2 regions of the Lentzea sp. HUAS TT2 genome follow, and region 2 is predicted to be linked to the other one. Evidence: riboswitches for the same ligand, from Rfam matches in the RefSeq annotation. Region 2 holds a riboswitch; the other holds the start of a gene.
The links. A riboswitch is a leader RNA that binds a small molecule or an ion and turns the genes downstream of it on or off. The one in region 2 is predicted to bind glycine.

Region 1 (3,203 bases), 1.3 Mb from region 2:
TTGACGCGTGCGGGGGCCTCATTCATTCAGTTGGCTTTCAGACCACGGACTCCAGCGGCGTGTGCAGCAGGCCGGTCGCCTCGGCCACCGGGCCGTTGGTCAGCAGACCGGCGTGCACGTTCAGGCCCAGGGCCAACGAACGGTCGTCCTTGAGCGCCTTCTCCCAGCCCTTGTCGGCCAGCGCGACCGCGTACGGCAGCGTCACGTTGGTCAGCGCGTAGGTCGAGGTGCGCGGGACGGCGCCCGGCATGTTCGCGACGCAGTAGAACACCGAGTTGTGGACCTCGTAGGTCGGCTCGGCGTGCGTGGTGGCGCGGGAGTCCTCGAAGCAACCGCCCTGGTCGATGGCGATGTCGACGAGTACCGAACCCGGCTTCATGTCCGCGACGAGCGCGTTCGACACGAGCTTCGGGGCCGCGGCACCGGGGACGAGCACGGCGCCGATGACCAGGTCGGCCTCGCGGACGGCCTGCTCGATGGCGAACGAGTTCGAGGCCAGCGTGCGCAGACGGCCCTGGAACTGGGCGTCGATCTGGCGCAGGCGGTCGACGTTGGTGTCGAGGATCTGCACGTCCGCGCCCATGCCGACGGCGATGGTGGCGGCGTTGACGCCGGCCACGCCACCGCCGATGACGACCACGCGGGCAGGGGCGACACCGGGGACGCCGCCGGGCAGCACGCCGCGGCCACCGGAGGGCTTCATCAACGAGTACGCGCCGACCTGCGGGGCCAGGCGGCCCGCGACCTCGGACATCGGGGCGAGCAGCGGCAGCGAGCGGTTCGGCAGCTGCACGGTCTCGTAGGCGATGGCCGTGGTGCCGGACGCGAGCAGCGCCTCGGTCAGCGGCTTGTCGGCGGCGAGGTGCAGGTACGTGAAGAGGGTCTGGCCGGCGCGGAGACGGGGGTACTCCTCGGCGATCGGCTCCTTGACCTTGAGAACCAGGTCACCTTCCGCCCACACGTCGTCGGCGGTCGGGAGGATCTTGGCGCCCGCGGCGAGGTACTCCTCGTCGGTGATCGCGGAACCGAGACCGGCGCCCTGCTCGACGTACACGTCGTGCCCGCGGCTGGTCAGTTCGTGCGCACCGGCAGGCGTGAGAGCGACGCGGTACTCGTGGTTCTTGATCTCGCGGGGAACTGCGATCCGCACGATGACTCCTCCGTTCGGTGGCCGACATCTCATAATGTGGGCCAGTCGCAAGGTCATGTCACTGTGCGGTTCGCACTATCCGGTACCCCTCTGGTTGTTCATCTAGGACAGAGCGACCTGAGCCTCGTTCGCGTTCGGGTCGACCGTCTCGCGTTGACACTCGGCGGGGGCGCACATAGCGTTCGCGCCGAGAACTGAACACCGGCCGCGGCGCGCAAGCGTCAGAACCCGAGTGGGAGAGACCTCGACGAACCGGTCGGGGCGCCGAAGGGGCAAGCTCCCGCACACTCTCAGGCAGCAAGACCGCTCGGGGTAGGCAACTCTGCACGGCGGAGGGGGCGCAAGTTTCCTGACCCGTCACAGCCAGAGGAGTCGTCGCCGTGGAGTTCCCCGAGAACCTGCTCTACACCGCCGAGCACGAGTGGGTCGACTGGACGCCGGGCACCCAGGACCCGCTGACCTGCGGAATCACCGAGTACGCCGCTGATGCGCTCGGTGACATCGTCTTCGTCCAGCTGCCCGACGTCGGTGCCAAGGTCGTCACCAACGCGGTCTGCGGCGAGCTGGAGTCCACCAAGTCCGTCAGCGACCTGTTCTCGCCCGTCACCGGTGAGGTGATCGAGGTCAACAGCGCCGTCGTGGACGACCCGGCGATCGTGAACAGCGACCCGTACGGCGCCGGCTGGCTGTTCAAGGTCCGCGTCGAGTCGGCCGAGAACCTGCTCACGGCGGCGAAGTACGCCGAACTCACGCAGAGCAGTTGATTCTGGGCATGACTGACCGCCCCACCACCACGAAGGACTGATCAGTGGCGATCAGCGTTTTCGACCTCTTCTCCGTCGGCATCGGACCGTCCAGCTCGCACACGGTCGGCCCGATGCGCGCGGCCGCGATGTTCGTCGAGAAGCTCGGCGCGCGTGTGTCCGAAGTGGACCGCGTGCACGTCGAGCTGTTCGGCTCACTGGGTGCGACCGGTCACGGTCACGGCAGCCCCAAGGCCGTGTTCCTGGGCCTCGAAGGCAACCACCCGGAGGAAGTCGATCCCACCGCCGCGGCCCACCGCGTCGAGGAGATCATCTCCGGCGGACGGCTCAAGCTCGGCGGTGCGCATGAGATCGGCTTCGTGCACGACCGCGACCTCGTCATGCACCGCCGCAAGTCACTCCCGTTGCACCCCAACGGGATGAGCTTCGAGGCGTTCGCCGGCGGCAAGCCGGTCGAGCACGCCGTCTACTACTCGATCGGCGGCGGTTTCGTCGTCGACGAGAACGCGTCGGGCACCGACCGCATCAAGCCGGACTCGACGCCGCTGGCACATCCGTTCCTGACCGGCGACGAGCTCCTCGCGCGGTGTCGCGAGACCGGCCTGTCGATCAGCGAGATCATGATGGCCAACGAGCTGTCGTGGCGCACGGAAGCCGAGGTCCGCCAAGGACTTCTGCACATCTGGCACGTCATGCAGGAATGCGTCGAACGCGGCTGCAACGAGCACGGCGTCCTGCCCGGCGGCCTGAAGGTCCGCCGGCGTGCCGCCGAGATGCGCAAGACGCTGGAGAAGGAGCACTTCGTCACCGACCCGTTGCGGGTCATGGACTGGGTGACCCTCTTCGCGCTGGCGGTCAACGAGGAGAACGCGGCGGGCGGCCGTGTCGTCACCGCACCGACCAACGGCGCGGCCGGCATCGTCCCGGCGGTCCTGCACTACTACACGAAGTTCGTGCCAGGGGCGTCCGACGACGGCGTGGTTCGCTTCCTCCTGACGGCAGGTGCGATCGGCGTGCTGTTCAAGGAGAACGCGTCCATCTCCGGCGCCGAGGTCGGCTGCCAGGGAGAGGTCGGCTCGGCCTGCTCGATGGCCGCCGGAGGTCTCGCCGAGGTGCTCGGCGGCACCCCCGAACAGGTCGAGAACGCCGCCGAGATCGCCATGGAGCACAACCTCGGCCTGACGTGCGACCCGATCGGCGGGCTGGTGCAGATCCCGTGCATCGAACGCAACGCGGTCGCGTCGATCAAGGCCATCACGGCCGTGCGCATGGCCTTGCGCGGCGACGGC
Region 2 (3,203 bases):
CGGAGCGGTGCGCGTGGAAGACCGGGTGGGTCAGGTAGTCCGAGGTGCGGCGCAGGTCGGCCGGGATGGCGTCGGCGGTGTCGCCGTCGATCGCGTCCACATCGGACCCGGTGACGCCGAACGCCTCCCACACCGCGACGATGTGCGCGCGCGTGGTCTTCTCGTCGCAAGCGATTGCGACGACGTCGTCGTCGACCTTGCGGAGGTTGATGCCGGCCTCGCGCGCCTTCGCGACGACAGCGGCGGCCTGCCCCTCGACCCGCACCTGGACGGTGTCGAAGAACTCGCCGTGCACGACCTCGAGACCGGCCTCGCACAGGCCCGTGGCGAGCACGGTGGCCAGGCGGTGCACGCGGGTCGCGATCGACCGCAGGCCCTCGGGACCGTGGTAGACGGCGTACATGGACGCGATCACGGCCAGCAGCACCTGCGCGGTGCAGATGTTCGACGTGGCCTTCTCGCGGCGGATGTGCTGCTCGCGCGTCTGCAGCGCGAGGCGGTAGGCCAGCGAGCCGTCGGAGTCGACGGAGACACCGACGAGACGGCCGGGCAGCTGACGCTCCAGACCGGACCGGACGGCCATGTACCCGGCGTGCGGGCCACCGAAGCCGATCGGCACGCCGAAGCGCTGCGTGGTGCCGACGACGACGTCCGCGCCGATCTCACCGGGAGCGCGCAGCAGCGTCAGAGAAAGAAGATCGGCGACGACGACGGCCTGTGCACCGGCGGCGTGGATCTCCTCGATCAACGCGGCCTGGTCGCGCACGACACCGGAGGCGCCGGGGTAGGACAGCAGCACGCCGAAGAAGTCACCGCCGAGGCCGAGACCCTCGATGCCCTGCGACAGGTCGGCGACGACGATCTCGATGCCCAGCGGCTCGGCGCGCGTCTCGATGACGGCCAGCGTCTGCGGCAGCGTGTCGGAGTCGATGACGAACTTGTTCGACTTGGACTTGCCCGCGCGGCGCACCAGCGTCATCGCCTCGGCGGCGGCGGTCGACTCGTCCAGCATGGACGCGTTCGCGACCGGCAGGCCCGTCAGGTCGCCGACCATCGTCTGGAAGTTCAGCAGCGCTTCAAGACGGCCCTGCGAGATCTCCGGCTGGTACGGCGTGTACGCGGTGTACCAGGCGGGCGACTCCAGCACGTTGCGCAGGATCACGCCCGGCGTCACGGTGTCGTAGTAGCCCAGGCCGATCATCTGCGTCATCGGGCGGTTCTGGGACGCGAGCTCGCGCAGCTCCGCGAGCGCCTCGGTCTCGGTGGCCGGGGCGGGCAGGTCCAGCACGAGGTCGCGCTCGTGAATGGACGAAGGCACCGCGTGCTGAGCCAGCTCCTCGAGCGACCCGACGCCGATGACGTCGAGGATGCGCGCGAGTTCGGCGGGGCGCGGACCGACGTGGCGGTCGGCGAACGGGGTGCCGTGCTCGAGAGCGGCGAGCGGAATGCGGTCCTGCGTCATCAAACGCCTCCGGGGTGGCTGCGGGCACACGGGTCCTGTGCCCTCCCCGCTCTGTCCGTACCCGATGTCGGGCGCCTGAGAGGTTCACCCACAACAGAGTGGGCTTTCACCGTCGGCGGGATCCCGGGGGATCCACTTTCCAGAGGCGTCTCGCTCAGCGGTCCTGGTTGCCTGAGAGGTTCCCGGGGAGGGACTTGCTCCTTCGGCGCCGGGCTCGAAACCCGGTCTCTCCCGCCTGAGTTCAGCGACTACCCGAGAAGAATACCCGCAGGCAGCCCACCTAGTCCCTAGGGACGCGACCTACATCTCAGCACCGAGACCGCTCAACGCCCCCGCGACGGGGTCCGCCGGGTCGTCGCGCACCGCCACGAGCAGGTGCGTGGTGCCCACGACGGCGTCTCCGCGCCGTGCCGCGACGAGCTTCGCCCGTTCCATCGCACGCTCCACCGCGCCACCGCTGACGGGCAACGCGGCCGGGTCCACCCCCGCCGCGCGCAACGCCGCCGCGCCACCCGACTCGAACTCCGGCTTCAGCCTCCGGCCCGCCGCCGTCAGCTGGTGGTCGACCGTCAGCACCGCCGCCACCAGGTCCCGCGACGAGACGTCCCGCCGCGCGGCCGCGGCCAGTCGTCCTGCCTCGTTGCGCACGACGGTCAGCACTGGCCCGCCCAGCCCCTGACCGCGCGCGACCCAGCGCACCAGCCAGCGCACGTACCCGCCGCCGGACTCCCCCTCCAACGCCCCCGCCTTGCGCAGCAACCGCACGGCGGGCGCCTCCTCGACCTCCGCGTGGGGCCGCGCGGCATCGGCGCGCACCGCGGCGGCCGTCGCCTCGACGTCCACGCCGCGCAACAGGAACAGGTCGGCGGCACGCCCGGATCGCTGCCCCAGCAACGCGAGGGAGAGGTGGGTCGTGGTCAGCACGCCGTCGCCGGCCAGGGCGATCGCCGCGAGCAGACACTCCTCCAGCGCGCGGCTGACGGGTGGCACGGTCTCGAGGACCAAGCGGTCGCAGGCGATGTTCACCAACGCCGTGACGTCCGGATGAGCCTCGGGAACGACGCCACCGTCGTCGTCGGCCCAGTGCTCCGGCCCCCGCGCCATCGCCTGTGCCCGCAGCGACTTCACGCCGAGCTTGCGGCCGGGTCCGATGGTGTCGATCAGCGAGATCAGCAGGTTCTCGGTGCCGAGGAAGCCGAACTCCAGCCGGAGAGCGCGCTGCGTCGCCGCTTCCAGCACCTTCACGACCTGATAGGAGGCGGTGTGCGTCATACCGGCAACGCTAGGGAGCAGCGGGCTGCCTGCGCTGCTGCCGACCGGCCATGGAGGACCGCCGGTCGGCCACGATCATCGGGCCGGTCAGCCGGTGGCGCGCTCGCGACGCCGGCGGGTCAGCTCGTCCTCGGTCATCGGCGCGATCTCGACACCGTCCGCGCGTTCTGCGGGGAACTCGTGGATCGTGCCGGAGATCTCCCGCATCGCACCGCTCACCGCGATGCCGAACACGCCCTGACCGCCCTGCAGCAGATCGACGACCTCTTCGGGCGAGGTGCACTCGTAGACCGTCGTGCCGTCGGAGAAGAGCGTGATGCGCGCCAGGTCCTGCACGCCGCGGCGGCGCAGGTGGTCGACCGCCACGCGGATGTTCTGCAACGAGACACCGGTGTCCAGCAGCCGCTTCACGACCTTGAGCACCAGGATGTCCTTGAAGGAGTACAACCGCTGGCTCCCGGAGCCGTGC

Region 1: it holds a riboswitch for glycine, as region 2 does, so the genes downstream of both, gcvH (glycine cleavage system protein GcvH) here and gcvP (aminomethyl-transferring glycine dehydrogenase) in region 2, are expected to answer to the same signal.

What each region holds. Positions count from the first base shown of each region.
Region 1 covers NZ_CP196667.1:1,747,746-1,750,948, reverse strand. The annotation lists gene ald (alanine dehydrogenase) at 38-1,150, opposite strand; glycine riboswitch at 1,374-1,466, shown strand; gene gcvH (glycine cleavage system protein GcvH) at 1,531-1,914, shown strand; gene ACSHWB_RS08520 (L-serine ammonia-lyase) at 1,959-3,203, shown strand, end outside.
Region 2 covers NZ_CP196667.1:431,582-434,784, forward strand. The annotation lists gene gcvP (aminomethyl-transferring glycine dehydrogenase) at 1-1,462, opposite strand, end outside; glycine riboswitch at 1,512-1,607, opposite strand; glycine riboswitch at 1,611-1,706, opposite strand; gene ACSHWB_RS02200 (Clp protease N-terminal domain-containing protein) at 1,763-2,734, opposite strand; gene ACSHWB_RS02205 (MerR family transcriptional regulator) at 2,822-3,203, opposite strand, start outside.